Regions from separate parts of the Nocardia grenadensis genome, predicted to be linked through region 4. Evidence: riboswitches for the same ligand, from Rfam matches in the RefSeq annotation. Region 4 holds a riboswitch; each other region holds the start of a gene.
The links. Region 4 has a riboswitch for cobalamin ahead of ACQPYS_RS10680 (short-chain fatty acyl-CoA regulator family protein). Riboswitches for the same ligand answer to the same signal wherever they lie in the genome.
Positions count from the first base shown of each region.

Region 1: it holds a riboswitch for cobalamin, as region 4 does, so the genes downstream of both, ACQPYS_RS11385 (ABC transporter substrate-binding protein) here and ACQPYS_RS10680 (short-chain fatty acyl-CoA regulator family protein) in region 4, are expected to answer to the same signal.
Region 2: it holds a riboswitch for cobalamin, as region 4 does, so the genes downstream of both, ACQPYS_RS01705 (CbtB domain-containing protein) here and ACQPYS_RS10680 (short-chain fatty acyl-CoA regulator family protein) in region 4, are expected to answer to the same signal.
Region 3: it holds a riboswitch for cobalamin, as region 4 does, so the genes downstream of both, ACQPYS_RS06130 (ABC transporter substrate-binding protein) here and ACQPYS_RS10680 (short-chain fatty acyl-CoA regulator family protein) in region 4, are expected to answer to the same signal.

Region 1 covers NZ_CP192054.1:2,521,204-2,524,996, reverse strand. Annotated here, with positions in the region: gene ACQPYS_RS11390 (ABC transporter permease) at 1-227, opposite strand, end outside; gene ACQPYS_RS11385 (ABC transporter substrate-binding protein) at 231-1,829, opposite strand; cobalamin riboswitch at 1,851-2,040, opposite strand; gene ACQPYS_RS11380 (hypothetical protein) at 2,011-2,364, opposite strand; gene ACQPYS_RS11375 (PAS and ANTAR domain-containing protein) at 2,524-3,165, opposite strand; gene ACQPYS_RS11370 (anti-sigma factor antagonist) at 3,281-3,652, opposite strand.
Region 2 covers NZ_CP192054.1:374,972-378,764, reverse strand. Annotated here, with positions in the region: gene ACQPYS_RS01720 (A/G-specific adenine glycosylase) at 1-367, shown strand, start outside; gene ACQPYS_RS01715 (alpha/beta fold hydrolase) at 389-1,156, opposite strand; gene mhuD (mycobilin-forming heme oxygenase MhuD) at 1,280-1,594, shown strand; cobalamin riboswitch at 1,664-1,811, shown strand; gene ACQPYS_RS01705 (CbtB domain-containing protein) at 1,848-2,042, shown strand; gene ACQPYS_RS01700 (CbtA family protein) at 2,033-2,830, shown strand; gene ACQPYS_RS01695 (hypothetical protein) at 2,866-3,351, shown strand; gene ACQPYS_RS01690 (OsmC family peroxiredoxin) at 3,398-3,793, opposite strand, start outside.
Region 3 covers NZ_CP192054.1:1,383,834-1,387,626, reverse strand. Annotated here, with positions in the region: gene ACQPYS_RS06140 (aminoglycoside adenylyltransferase family protein) at 1-393, shown strand, start outside; gene ACQPYS_RS06135 (SDR family NAD(P)-dependent oxidoreductase) at 483-1,220, opposite strand; cobalamin riboswitch at 1,350-1,500, shown strand; gene ACQPYS_RS06130 (ABC transporter substrate-binding protein) at 1,570-2,553, shown strand; gene ACQPYS_RS06125 (FecCD family ABC transporter permease) at 2,550-3,602, shown strand; gene ACQPYS_RS06120 (ABC transporter ATP-binding protein) at 3,649-3,793, shown strand, end outside.
Region 4 covers NZ_CP192054.1:2,338,035-2,341,827, reverse strand. Annotated here, with positions in the region: gene ACQPYS_RS10680 (short-chain fatty acyl-CoA regulator family protein) at 280-1,704, opposite strand; cobalamin riboswitch at 1,976-2,205, opposite strand; cobalamin riboswitch at 2,504-2,640, shown strand; gene ACQPYS_RS10675 (hypothetical protein) at 2,844-3,167, shown strand; gene ACQPYS_RS10670 (IS110 family transposase) at 3,192-3,793, opposite strand, start outside.

The sequences.
Region 1 (3,793 bases), 180 kb from region 4:
AAACCGGCGACCCATTCGGCGAACCGGACCGGCGCCGGCCGATCCAACCCGAGCTCCGCGCGCAACGCCGCCAGCTGTTCCGGGGACGGATCGCCCGCACCCTGCCGCGACAGCATGACGACCGCCGCATCCGAATCCAGCAGTTCGAACAGACCGAAGACCAGCACAGCGACCATGGCCAGGACGCCCACCCCGGCACCGACACGGCCGACGAAATACCGCAGCACGCGTCACTCCTGCGAAGTCAGCCAGGTGGTGGCGTAGTTCGCCCAATCGTCGGTGCCCGGGACCCCGGCGCGCATCCCGCCCACCGTGTTACGGGCGGCGTCGGGCCGTTTGGCGAAGCTGTGCAGGATGAGACCGCCCTCCCGCCACAGCTCGTCCTGTAGTTCGAAGTACAGTTCGCGGCGCCGGTCGGGGTTCATGGCGGCTCGGGCCCGGGCGAATTTCGCGTCCCACGCGGGCCGCCGCCAGGCCGTGCTGTTGCTCGGCGAGCTACTGGTACCGGTCTGCCCGTAGAAATAGTCGAGGCTGTAGTTCCACCAACCCACATGGGTCAGCGCCCGTTTACCGGAGACCTGGGAGAAGTAGGTATCGGCGGGGGCGGATTCGAGCCTGATGGTGATCCCCGCGGCCTTGGCCTGCTCGGCGTAGAGGGTCGCCGACTCCACCATTCCCGGCGTGGCATCGGCGGTGACGAGGGTGACCTCGAGGTTTTCCTTCCCGGCGGCCCGCAGCAGTTCCCGGGCACGTTGCGGGTCGTAGCTGCGCTGCGGCAGGGTGTCGTTGTAGTACGGCGCCCCTTTCCCGTAGAGATCGTTGCCGACCTCGCCGTACCCGTAGTAGACGGCATCGACCATCGCCTCCCGGTCCACGGCCAGCCGCATCGCCTGCCGGACCCGCACATCGTCGAACGGAGCCAGATCGGTGCGCATCTGGAGACACCCCATCAGCCCTTCGGGCGGAACGTACACCGTCGCGGCGGGGTCGTTCTCCAGGCTCCGGGCCTGCAGGTAGCTCATTTCGTGCACCACTTCGCCCTCACCGGAGAGGAAGGCGTTCATCCGGGCCTCGGTCTCGGCGATCTGGATGATCTCGACCTCGTCCAGCAGCGCGGGTCCGTCCCGATAACGGTCGTTGCGGCGCAGCAGCGTGCGGTCGCCCGGGGACCAGTGGGCCAGCGCGAACGGCCCGGTGCCCACCGGCAGAGTCCGCTGGTCGAACTCCGTGGTGCCGTCCTTGACGACGTAGCAATACCATCCCGCGAGCACCGACCCGAAATCCGCGATGGGTGTTTTCATGCCGACGAGAATGTCGAGCTCACCGTCCGCCTTGGTGCGCGCCATATCGACCATCGCCAGGTCACCGGCCGAGGCCCGCGCCGGATCGAGCATCCGCTCGAAGCTCCACAATACATCGCGGGAGGTCAGCGGAGTGCCGTCGCTGAACACCACACCCGGCCGCAAACCGATCCGCCAGACGCTGCCGTCGGCATTCGGTTCCAGTGCCCGGGCCAGGCGGTACCGCAGGGTGAGGTCGTTGTTGTAGGCGACCAGCTTGTCCCAGACGTTCTTCGATACCGCGCCGCCGGCCGAACTGCCCGCCTCGTGCGGGTCCAGCGCGTCGGAGGTCGCCGACCGCCCTGCGATCAGCGAGCGCAGTCTGCCACCCTGCTGCGGTGGACCGGACGCGGGCCCGGAAGGTCCGGTGCCCGTACCACAGCCGGTGAGCAGTGGGAGGCCGACCGCGGTGAGCCCGAACATGCCGGCCGCGCCGGCCAGCAGTCGTCGGCGGCCGAGCACAGGCCGGCCGGTTGTGGAGTTGTTCATCGCCATCCTCGTGGGGTGTCACCCGGTAGTGCAGGCGCAGGTGTCCTGGCTCCCGGATCAACACATCCCCGCCGGCCTTCCAACCTGGGTAGGTCGTGGCCACATATGGCGGATCGCTCCCCGGTGACAGTTGCGGGACAGCCCCGGATTCGCACCGGTGTTCCCTGCACCTCGGATGACGTTACCGGGTACTTATCCGGCTCGGGGCACGCCGGCCCAGAGAACCCAACGCGATCGCCTGCCGACGCGGATTCCGGGTGGTGCCGCCTCCGGGCGTGGCGCTCAGCCGCAGGATGACCAGCGTCACGGCTATACCCGCGGTGATCAGGGCGACGGACCTGATCACAGCTACCAGAGAGTGCGATATACCGGCGACCGCACCGGCCAGCAACATCGTGGTGATCAAAGCCAGGATCAGGGTGCCCCGATCGGTGGTCGCCGGCCAGGAATCTCGGCTGCGCGCGTGGGATACCGCGGCCCATGACCGACCGGATCGGGCCGATATCGGTGTCGACAGCGCTGCGTATCGAGCCATAGCCGAGCCTTCCGCGCGTCCGCCCTTCGTCGGGTAGACCTACCGGCTCACTCCGACCAAGCGCCGAGCTGCACGTCCGAACCACTTCGCCTGAACCGATCCTAACCCCCGCGCGGAGCGGTGCACACCGGTTCTTACGCGGCCCGCGTGCGGGCGGTATCAGCGAGTCCGGTGTTCGTGTGCGGTGAGCAGCAGGTGGTCGAAGCGGGTGCGGGTCTGCACCGCCACGCCACCGAACTCGGTGAGGCCGGTGACGAGGTTCTCGGCCAGGACCCGCAGCTTGGTGTTGGTTTCCTGTGACCGCCACACCAGCACATCGAATGCTTTCTCGGGCGGGATCGCATACATCGCCATCACCGCGCCCTTGGCCTGTTCGATCACCGAGCGTGCTTCGACGATCTCGGGCATCGTCTCGTCGATCACCTGGGTGCGGATGCTGGCCGCGGTGTCGGAGACATCGATGTAGAAGCCCATGGTGCCGATCGAGGCACCGGACCCGTCACGCATCTGATCGCTCACCACCAGGACATGGTGCTCGGCGCCGTCGATGTCGAGGATGCGGTGCCGGGAACAGTAGGGCCGACCGGCGTCCACGACCGCCGACAGCACGTCGGCGACCTGATCCCGATCATCGGGGTGTTTATGTTTCAACAGCAACTCGATGGTGGGTTCGACCTCGCCGGGGCCATACCCGTGCAAGGCAGCGACCTCGTCGGACCACTCCCAGCGCTGCCCGTCGGCATAGAACCAGAAACCCCCCACACGCTGCGGGGCGGGATTGGGGTTCGGCTGGTCGGTCATAGCGTCTTCTCGATCACCGGCCCAGTATCGTCACTACCCCGAGCAGCCGAGCACGCGCCCTGTGCAAAGCCCACCACAGCAGAGGACTCCGTCGGTGGCCGGAGCTACCGGGTGGTCAGCCCTGTAGCGCCTCCTCGACGCTGTGATAGAGCGCGAGAAACTCCTCCAGCCCGGTGACCTCGAGCGGACGAACCACGGGCCGGTTGTGGTCGACGGCGATCCGCAACGGCTGCCGACGGTTCTCGGCAGCCCTGGCGGCTTTGAGTATGGCGCTGAGGCCGTGGCCGCCGAGAAATTCCACAGTGGTCAGATCCAGGACGCAGAATCCACCGCGGGTGCGGTCCAACCCCGTACTCACCGCTTCCACCAACCGATGGGCGGTCGTGTGATCGACCTTCCCACCTACCGCCACGACCGCGACCTCGCAGACCATCCGATGCGCGATCTCCACCTGGGAAACCGACGCCGCATCGTCGTCTTCAGTCACCCTTCAAATCTTATCCCTCAAACGACCAGACTGGACAGCCTCACCGGAGGGGTCGAAGATCCCCGCCGCAGACCCACCACCTACATCGATTACGCCCCGAGTAGTGATCCACCGCCGCGTACTCGCGGACCTGGTCGCCCA
Region 2 (3,793 bases), 2.0 Mb from region 4:
GCCCGGCCGGATCGACCGGGCAGCGGTGTTCTCGGCGGCCCTGATGGAACTCGGCGCGACGGTGTGCGCCGCGCGGACCCCGGATTGCGGGCGCTGCCCGCTGCCGCGTTGCGCGTGGGTCGCCGCGGGCCGGCCGGCGGCCGAGTCGGTACGCCGGACGCAGAAGTACGAGGGTACCGACCGGCAGGCGCGGGGGCGGCTGCTCGACGTGCTGCGGGCCGCGCACGCGCCGGTGGAACGCGTCCGGCTGGATCTCGCCTGGACCCGCGATCCCGGCCAGCGCGACCGCGCATTGGATTCGCTGCTGGTGGACGGGTTGATCGAGCAGACCGACGATGGACGGTTCGCCCTGGCCGGAGAGGGCTGACGCCCGCCGCGGCCGGAGCGCTCAGGTCTCGGCGACAGTTCCGGGGACTCCGCGCAGGCGCGCGAGGAAACGCTCCACCTCGGCCCGGTAGTACGCCGGCTGGTCATCGTGCACCAGGTGACCCGCATCGGGAACCAGGACATGTTCGGCGGCGGGATGTAATTCGGCCATCCGGCGCATCTGCCCCGGCGGGGTGATCGTGTATTCGCCTTCTAGCAGCAGCGTAGGGACGGTGAGCCTGCCCCACTCCGCCCAGAACGACCGGGCACCCCACTCCTCCGAGATATCCCGGAAGGTGGCCACCTCGCCGTGCAACCGGTAACCGTCCGGGCCCCGCTGGAACGAATCCCGGAAGTAACGGCCGGCGACCGGGCCGAAATGCGCCACCAGGGCGGCCTCGTCCGCGAAGGGCTGCGGCCAGGCCTCGACCATCGCGGCCCAGTGGGCAGCGGTACGGCCGGTGAAATCGGCTGCCATATCCTCCACCACCAGCCCGCGCACCCGGTTCGGATGCGTGGCCGCGAACACCCAGCCGTGCAGACCACCCATGGAATGCCCGATCACGATCATCGGCTCGGCGATGCGCGCGGTGGCGGCGGCCAGATCGGCGACGAAAGCGTCGGTGGTGAGTTCGGGCGGTGCGGGGCGCCCGTGCCCGGCGGCGTCGAAGGTGAACACCCGGCCGTGGTCACGCAACCACCGGACCTGGTTCTGCCAGGTACGGGCGCTGCCCATCAACCCGTGCAGCAGCAGTATCGGGATCCCGGTCCCGCCTTCGTCGTGCAACACCGGGCCGAGTTTATTCACAACCCTCCACAGGGCGGGGTCGGCGCCACCGGGCGGTGCACGTAGTGACCCGCTGTGGCGTGCGGCACTGTCCCTCCCGGACTCGCGATACCTAAGCTCAGGGGTATGGCTGTTGTGAAGATCAATGCGATCGAGGTCCCCGAGGGCGCGGGTCCCGAGCTGGAGAAGCGGTTCGCCCATCGCGCGCACGCGGTCGAAAACTCCCCGGGGTTTCTCGGCTTCCAATTGTTGCGGCCCACGGCCGGCGAGAATCGGTATTTCGTGGTCACCCAGTGGGATTCCGAGGAGTCCTTCGCGGCGTGGCGCGACGGCCCCGCCAAAGAGGCACATGCCGGACAGCAGAACAAGCCTGTCGCCACCGGCGCTTCACTGCTGGAGTTCGAGGTCGTACTCGATGTAGCGGGTAAACCCGCGTCCTGATCGCCTCCCCCACACCGGCCACGCCGCCGACCACCGGCGGCGTGGCCGGTGATCGTTCGTGGACATATTGACGGCGGCGACGGCCGGTGTCACAGTTCGAGGTGAAAGCAAAGGTGATGCGGTAATCCGGTGAGAACCCGGAGCGGTCGCGCCACTGTGATGTCCGCGCCGGAACGGGTGGGCAGAGTCAGACACCGGCACCTGCGCACAACTCGCGAACCGGACGCGAGCATCCGGATGAGGAGGACCCACCATGGCCATAGCCCATGTCCCGAGCAGGGCCGCCGATACGGCGGCGACAGTGCTCGTCACAGTAGGCGTCGTCCTGCTGGCACTGCTGACGCTCTACCTGGTCGGATTCGATCAAGGCGCCGTATCGCGCGGCGGTATGTTCCTGCACGAGCTGATGCACGACGGGCGCCACCTGCTGGGTGTCCCGTGCCATTGAGTGGATCTTTCGGTGCCCTGCTGCTCCGTGGTCTGCTCGCCGGCCTGATCGCCGGTCTCCTCGCGGGTGTCGTCGGAAATTTCGTCGGCGAGCCCAAGGTCGATGCCGCCATCGCCATCGAGGAGGCCGCGGCTCCCACGCCGGAGCATGCCCAGGATTCGGGTACCGGACATACGCACGGGGAGACAGCGCACACGCACGGGGACGAGGCCGTGGTGAGCAGGCCGTGGCAGAAATTCGGGCAGTTCCTGGCAGACGCCCTGGCCGGGATGGCGTTCGGGGCGATCGTGGCGACCGCGGCGCATTACGCCCGGCGGTTCACCGCGCTGCCCGGTCATCGGTTGATACTCGGGCTGGGCCTGGGCGGCTGGGTCGCGGTGGTGGCAGTGCCGTTCTTCAAGTATCCGGCCAACCCACCGGCGGTCGGTGACCCGGAGACGATCAACGAGCGCACCCTGCTCTGGCTGGCCTCGGTGGTGCTGGGCCTGGTGGCCGTCGCGGCCGGTGTGTACATCTGGAAGGCGCTGCGGCCGCGGCCCGAATCCCTCCGGCTCGTCGCGGCCGCGGCCGGATTCGTACTGGTAATCACCCTCGGCTACGTGCTGTTGCCCGGGGTGAACGAAGTGGGGGCCGACTTCCCGGCCTCGCTGCTGTGGGAGTTCCGCGCCGCGTCGCTGGCCGTATCCACCGCGCTGTGGGTCGGGATCGCTCTGGCCTTCGCCGCGCTCACCGAGTGGAGCAACCGCGGTGGTACCCGGGTAGCGGAGGCTGCTGCTACAGCGGGTTGATCCGGGGAGCGGTAGTCACCGGGCATGGTCGAGGTATGCACGACACCACGCTCGCCCACCCGGACAGTCCACTCGCCCGGCGGCCCGCAGCCGTCACCATCGCCTTCGTCGCGCTCGTGGCGGCCGTGGGCTGCGGTATCACCGAAGCCGCGGTCCGGGGCGCATTGCTGGGCGACGCAGCGGATATCGGCGAACTCACCGGCGGTTGGCTACTGCGCGCCGGGATCTACCTGGCGGTTCTCGGTGTCGCGTGGCGGATGCTGCGAGGCGAACGCTGGGCCAGGAATCTGCTCGCCGCCGGGATAGGCGTGGTCGGTACGGCCTCATTGGTGGTGGAGCCTGTTCGGATGCTCGCGAACGGAGGCGCCGGTGTGTTCGCCGATATGAGCGCCGCGACCGTATTCCTGGCGCTCACCCGGGCCGGCCATCTATGCGCGGTATTCGTCGCGATCCCCGCCATGTACACACGGGGCGCCCGGGCGTGGTTCCGGGCCGGACACGGCGCCGGTAGGCCCTGGTAAAGGCCCTTCCCTGTCCCGGGCCCGCGCGGGGCCCGGGACAGGCATCTCAGGATTCCAGCGCCGCGTCCAGGGTGATGTCGTCCACTCCGCCCAGGGCCTTGCTCACCGGGCATCCGGCCTTGGCCGCAGCGGCCGCGGCGGCGAAACCCGCCTCGTCGAGGCCGGATACCCGGCCACGTACCTTCAGTGCGATCCGGCTGATCCGGAAACCGCCCGCCGGGTCGGGGCCCAGGGTCACCGCGGCCGAGACGTCGAGGCTCTGCGGGGTACCGCCGGCCTGAGCGATCTCGTTCGACAGCGCCATCGCGTAGCAGGACGAATGTGCCCCGGCGATCAGTTCCTCCGGGCTGGTTGTGCCGTCGGCGTCATCGGCCGACCGCTTCGGGAACGACACCTCGTACTTACCGACCCCCGAGCTGATCAGCTCGACCTGGCCGGAGCC
Region 3 (3,793 bases), 950 kb from region 4:
GTTCGCGATTCGTCCGTGGCGTTGGCCGGACCGCCCGCCGATCGGTTACTGGATCCGGTACCGCCGGAGGATCTGGTTCGCGCGATCACGGCGAGCCTGCCCACATTGATCGCGGGCGTGGACGGTGACGAGCGCAATACCGTCCTGACGCTGGCCCGGATGTGGGTCACCGCGGAGACCGGGGAGGTGGTCTCCAAAGCCGAAGCCGCCCAGCGCATCGCCGCCCGGGCGCCGGCCCCGCACGCCGCGCTGCTGCACCGCGCGCGGGACGGCTATCTCGGTGTGGCGGTGGACGACTGGACCCGGTATCGCGACGAGACCGCGGCCTTCGTGCGGTATGCCGCCGCGGGAATCACGGCCGCCGCCGCGGTCACCGGCCGCGCACAGCGCTGAACGGTCCGCGCCACACCGGGGCCCCGGATCGGGGCGGCACGTACGCGGGCCCGGAACCGGAGCGGCGGATCGGCGGCGACCGGCACCTCCTACCAGGCGATGGCCCCCTGTGCACCGACGAAGGAGCCGTCGGTGCACACCTGCGGCGATTCCGCCGCCGCGAGGACGACCTGGGCGGCCTGTTCCGGCGTCGTCGGCGCGTCGGCCGCCGCGGGCGCCAGTTCGGTCGCGACGAAACCGGGGCATACCGAGATCACCCGGACGGCGGTATCGGCGAGCGATTTCGCCAGGCCTACCGTGATGCTGTTCAGTGCCGCCTTCGACGCCTGGTAGCCCGGGACCACCATCGAGTAGTACGCCGACTCCGGGTTCCGCTGCTCGGTGAGCGAGCCCATCTCGCTGGAGATGTTGACGATCCGCCCGGCCGGTGCGCGGCGCACCAGCGGCAGCAGCGCTTCGATCACATTGGCGGGGCCGAAGGTGTTGGTCATCAAAGTCTCGGTGAACGCGCCGGGGTGGGCGAAGTTCACCGTGCCGGTGGCGGTGGCCTCGGGCAGGATGCCGGCATTGTTCACCAGCACATCGATGTGGTCGTACCGTTCGCCGAGGGAATCACGCAGGCACCGCGCGCTGTCCGCTGAGCACACGTCGAGGATTTCGCCCTCGGCCGCCGACCCCGCCGACCGCAGTTCGTCCACCACGGCGTTCACCGCCGGCGCGCGGCGCCCGGTGACGATCACCCGGTAACCCGCGCGGGCGAATGCCGTCGCGGTGGCGCGTCCGAGCCCGCGGGTCGCTCCGGTGACCACCACGATCTTCTCCGACATGTTCGTTCCTTTCGTGATTTCCGTTCGTGCCCTATGAGCATCAGTGAGGGCATAGCGTGCACGCTGGCAGAAAATCGCCGTCGCATTCGCCCGCGGCCGGTTCGAACCGGTCGAACGTCCAGTTCCCTGTCGGATAGCATGGGCGATGGCCGCTCTGCGGTCACGACGTGATGAGGGAACCCGGTGGAAATCCGGGACTGGCGCGCAACGGTGACACCCGCGGGTGAAGTCCGATCACTCATCCGCCGAGCTCGGTTCCCGGCCTCGCGCACAGGCCCAGACGCAAGGAGTCCACGCCGTGACGCGGTCCATTTCCCTGGCGGTCACCGCCGTGGTATCCACCCTCCTGATGACCGCATGTGCCGGTACACCCGATTCGGGCGGTCCGGCCGCCGGGTCCACCGCCGGCTATCCGCTGACAATCGAGAACTGCGGCGTCGAGGTCACCGTGGCGGCACCGCCGCAGCGGGCGGTCGCGCTCAATCAGGGGTCGGCGGAAATCCTGCTGTCGCTCGGTCTGGCCGATCGGATGGTCGGCACCGCCACCTGGACCGATCCGGTCCGAGAGAACCTGGCCGCCGACAACACGCGCGTGCCGCGGCTGGCCGACAATCGCCCCTCCTTCGAAGTGGTCCTGGACAAGGAACCGGATTTCGTCGCCGCCTCCTTCGGCGGCACCCTCGGTCCCGGTGGCGTGGCCGACCGGCAGCAGTTCACCGAGCTGGGCGTACCCACCTACCTCTCACCGACCGATTGCGCCGACAAAACCGATATCAGCGTCAATGCCGACGGCGCCCGTACCGCACCGCTGACCATGGATTCGGTGTACCGGGAGATCCGCGACCTGGCCGCGATCTTCGATATCCCGGACCGGGGTGAGCGGCTGGTCACCGACCTCCGCGACCGCTACGCTGCCGCGTCCGGTCGGATCGCGGCGGATCGGGTCTCGCTGGCCTACTGGTTCGCCGATACCGCCACGCCGTACGTGGCGGGCTGTTGCGGTTCGTCCGGGATCATCACCGACGCGGTCGGCGCGAAGAACGTATTCGACGACACCACCGACGAATGGCCGCAGGTCAGCTGGGAAACCGTCCTCGACCGCGACCCGACCGCCCTGGTCCTGGCCGACCTGAGCCGGCGCAGCCTCGCCGGGGACGCACTGGACAGCAAGATCGCGTTCTTGGAATCGAATCCGGTGACGGCGAAGCTGACCGCGGTCCGCGAGCGGCGCTACATCGTGGTCAATGGCGCCGATCTGAACCCCTCGATCCGGACGGTCGACGGGATCGAGAAGGTCGCCGACGCCCTGGCGCGGTGGGGTTACGGTTCGTGAGGTCGGCGGCACCGAGCACCACGGTCCGGCTCGCCCGCGCTCCCGCGACGGTGGCGCTGGTGGTGTCCGGGGTGGTCGTGCTGGTCGTCTCGATGGCCTTCACCATCACGATCGGTCCGGCCGAGCTGTCGGTCGGCGAGGTCTACGCCGTGCTGTTCGAGAAACTCGGTGCCGGTACCGCGGCCGTCTCGCCTATCCGCGAAGGCATCGTCTGGCAGTTGCGGCTGCCCCGGACCCTGCTGGCCGCGATCTGCGGGGCAGGTCTGGCGGTATGCGGAGTCGTCATGCAGTCGCTGTTGCGTAATCCGCTCGCCGATCCGTTCGTGCTCGGGATCTCCTCCGGCGCCTCGACGGGTGCGGTACTGGTGGCGGTCCTCGGTGTGGGTGGCGGCCTGATCTCGTTGTCCACCGGCGCTTTCCTCGGCGCACTCGTCTCGTTCGGGCTGGTGCTGGTGCTGGCCGCGGGAGCCGGGGGTGGCACCGCGAAGGTGGTGCTGGCCGGGGTCGCCGGAACCCAGCTGTTCTCCGCGCTCACCTCGTTCATCGTTCTGTCCTCGGCCGATGCCGAACGGACCCGCGGCATCCTGTTCTGGCTGCTGGGTTCGCTGGCGGGCGCCGGCTGGACCGATGTGGGCACGACCGCGGCCGTCTGCGCCGCCGGGCTGGTATTATGCGGGTGGTATGCCTCCGCGCTGGACGCGTTCACCTTCGGCTCGTCGACCGCCGCGACCCTGGGCGTCGCGGTCGGCCGGACCCGGCCGATCCTGCTCGTGATCACCGCACTGATCACGGCGGTCCTGGTCAGCGCGGCCGGGGCGATCGGTTTCATCGGCCTGGTGCTACCGCACGCCGCGCGGTTCCTCGTCGGGCCCCGGCACAGCCGGTTGATCCCGGTGACCGCGGTCCTGGGCGCGATCCTGCTGGTCTGGGTCGACGCGCTCGCCCGGACCGTATTCGCGCCGCAGGAGGTACCGGTCGGCGTCGTCACGGCCCTCATCGGCGTGCCCGCCTTCGCCCTGCTGCTGTTCCGCACCCGGAGCGCGCCGTGACCGGCCGGACAGTCGAATACCGGACCTCGCCTCCGCGGAGCGCACGGTGACACTGCACGCACAGGACCTGTCCTGGACCCGCGGCGGCAACCTCGTTGTCGACGCGGTGACCGTCCACCCGGAACCCGGGCAGACAGTGGGGCTGCTGGGACCCAACGGTTCCGGTAAATCGTCGCTGCTACGCCTACTGG
Region 4 (3,793 bases):
ACCTGCAAAGTTGTGGAGTTTGTGGAGGGCAGTACCGGACCGGGACAGGAATCGGCGCGCGAGCGGGCGCCGATTACTCTCGTGCGCGCCTCACCGGTCGATCCGATTCGATCGAGCAAGGCCGCTGCTCATGCGACGAAAGGGTTCTTCGATACCGACGCGCCCCCGGGCACGGGGTTCTCGATGTCACCCCGGATCCCTTCGTCGACGGTGAGCAGTTCAGCCCGCCGGAACTACGCGCCCGTCCTGGGCTGACACACTCACCGCAGTTACCCGCGGTCAGTCGGTTGATGCGGGTGCGTAGGGGGTGTTCGCCGGACGGTTCTCATCGGCGGCAAGAGGCCGTCCGATCTGCGGGAACGCGCGTTGCGCACACGCGGTGCGTTCACAGACCCGGCATCCTGCACCGATCGGAACAGCGGCGGCCGCGTCATGGATCGGAAGGCCGTGGGAATAGACGAGTTTATCGGCGAAGGCGAGATCGCATCCGAGACCCACCGCGAAATCCCGCGAAGGCGAGAGATATCCGGGATTGCTCTCCCCTGTCGTGCGCGCCAGCCACAGATACGTGCGCCCGTCGGGCATCTCCGCGATCTGGGTGCGGATCCGGCCCGGGGTGGCGAAAGCGTCGTGCACCACCCACAGCGGGCAACTACCGCCCGTCCGGGAGAAGTGGAACGCGGTGGCGGACTGCCGTTTCGAGATATTTCCCGCACGGTCGGTGCGGACGAAGAAGAACGGGACGCCCCGCTGCCCGCGCCGCTGCAGCGTCGACAGACGATGACACACGGTTTCGAAACCGACCTCGAATTGCGCTGCGAGTAGGTCGATGTCGTAGCGCAACGACTCCGCCGCGCCGAGAAACAGCCCGTAGGGCAGAACGAGCGCGCCCGCGAAGTAGTTGGCCAGCCCGATACGCAGCAGCCGCCGCGACTCCGCGGGCAGCGCCGCCGTCTCGGTGAGCAGAGTTTCGATCACCTCGGACTGGGTGAGGAACGCCAACTGTGTCGCCAGTTGGAACGCGCGCTGCCCGGCGGTGAGACGCCGCGCGAGCGTGAGTGTGCGCGCTTCCGGGTCGTAGCTCCGTTTGGGCCCGGGCCGCGCCGGATCCTCCGACCGGATTCGCACCGTCACCCCGTGCTCGTCGCGCAGCAGTCGTGCCAGCTGTAGATCCAACCCGCCGATACTCAACCCGCTCGCGGCGAAGAGATCCTCGGCGGCGGTATCGAGTGCGGGGATGTGGTTACGCCGGTCATAGAAATAGTCGCGGACATCCTCATAGGGCATCGCGGTACGTGGATCCGGGACCGGACCGTCGAGTCCGGCGGTGAACTGCTCGAGCTGCCCGTTGACCGCGCGCAGGCGCCGGTGCTGCCTGATCAGCAACCGCGCCGCAGACGGCACCCGCGAAAGCAATTCATCCAGTTCGCCGCCGCTCACCGAACCAGACTCGGGGTCCTCGGTGAACACCTCATGCAGATCAGCCAGCAACCGAGCATCGGTCTCCGGCGCGAAGAATCCCACCTCCAAGTCGAATGTCGAGGTCAGACGCATCAGCACCGGCACCGACAACGGGCGCTGATCGTTCTCCAGCTGATTGACATAACTCAGCGACAGCCCGAGCGCCTTGGCCAGCCCGGATTGCGACAGGCTCCGCTGCTCACGCAGAGCACGAAGCCGGCCACCGGCATACATCTTCTCCACAGCAAGCACCCCTTCCATGATCGGCACCGGCTCGCCCACGCGATCCGCCGGTGTTCCGGCCGCACCGGCCCTCAGGTCACCGGCGACGGCCGGTGACCCGAGCCGCATCGCGGGGAAAGGTCCGAAAGTGACGGCATGATGCGAACTCCTCGGGTGGCAGCCTGTGACCGTCACCGGTGCGAGCGCGCACGACGACTACGCACCCGGCGAGACCCGGATACGTGAGAATCGGCGTACCGCCTGATCCACGAGGCGACGACCGCCGGACACGTCGTGCCCGGCGCAACCGGCAGGTCTTCGGACTCGTGGGCACCGACCTCGATCGGTCGACTCGGGACCTGGCGCGCTCCCCGAGCTGGTACTACCACGCCGTCGCTTCCCAGGACCCGGCCCAGTGCATGTGACGGCGGTCGCTCCCACTCACCGCTGCGGGACAGTCCCGGATTCCCACCGGGTTCCCTCTCACCCCCGCTCGCGGTCACCCGACCTAGAGCGGAAAGGCTTCGACATCTCACACCGTCGCAACAGCGCGAGACGAACCAGCTGCGCTCATAAGAATATCCCTGCTGGTGAGCCCCGTCCCCACTGGGCGCAGTGCCCCACCGCCCAGGGTCGAGCCGGCAGCGGAAAGACGCCGGATCCCGCCACCCGATTCCGCCGCCGCCGGTGTGGTGCGCCGGCAGAAGCGGGGGCCTCAGGGCGCCCGGTGATCGAGAACGCCGGCGTCCCGCGCGCAGCCCGAATGCCAGTCTGACCAGGCGCTGGTTGCCGCTCGTCCCTGGACGCGCGGCTCGCAAGAGGGAATCCGGTGGGAATCCGGAGCTGCCCCGCAGCGGTATGTGGAAACGACCGCGGTCATCAGCACTGGGCGCCCGCCCGGGAAGCGACCGCCAGTAGGCGACGCCGGCCGGCGTCATGTCCGCGAGTCCGAAGACCGTCCACAGCAGTCACCGCTGGGAACACATGCCCACCGGTACCCCTACCGGCCACCATGATCCGAAGCATCGCCCGCTCGCGGCCTTCCTGTGAGGAACCCCCACATTGCTGGGGGGGTGTCCCTATGTTTCTTGTCAAGCCGTGGGTTGAGGTTGTGCCCGGGTGAGGCTTGGGCGGGGCGTGCGGTCGGTAGCGTGGTCTGAGTGGCGTCGAAGGCTGAACGGCAGGCTGCTCGGGATCGTGTGGCGGTATATCACGAAGAGCGGCTCGGTGAGTTGGTCGAGCACGTAGGCCGGGCATTGGACCGGTTCCGTGCCAGCCAGTTGGATGCGTTCGAGGTCGATGCGGTGATCCACCAATACCATCGGGCGGCTCAGCGGTTGTGGACGTTCTGTAGCCAGTCCGGTGTGCAGGTGGAAGCCACCGCGCATCTCATCGAAGGCATGGCGGGCGGGGGTGAGGTGATCGATTGGTGGCAGCGCGGCATGTCGGTCAGGGCCCGGCGTGCCCAGGGGCTGGACGCTTGATCGGTGTCTGGCAGTTGCCGGCGATCAGGCCGCTGGTGCTGGAATGCGGTAGGGCTGTTTGTTTCGGAGCATGGCGTAGAGGACGTCGCATCGGCGTCGGGCGAGGCAGATGAGGGCTGCGTTGTGTTTCTTGCCCTCGGCTCTCTTTCTGTCGTAGTAGGTGCGGCTGGCCGGGTCGTGCAGGGCGGCGAACGCTGACAGAAACAACGCCCGTTTCAGTTTGTGGTTGCCGGATCGGGCAGGGTGTTCACCGCGGATGGAGCTTCCCGATCGGTGGGTGATCGGGGCGATGCCGGCGTAAGAGGCGAGGTGGCCGGCCGAGGCGAACGCGGTGCCGTCGCCGACTTCGAGCAGGATGCGGGTGCCGGTCCTGACTCCGATGCCGGGCATCGAGGTCAGGACCTCGGCAAGAGGGTGATCGGCGAACATCTCCTCAATGTTCTCGGCGATCTGCTTGCGCTGTAGAAGAACTGCTTTCAACGAATCCGCCAGCTTCGGCAGCACGGTTTCCGCGGCTTTCGTGCCGGGAACGGTGACAGATTGCGCGGGCAGCGCGGCCAGGATCTCCTCGACCAGGCGTGCTCCCATTCGTGGGGCATGTTTAGTGGCGATGGCGGTAAGTTTGC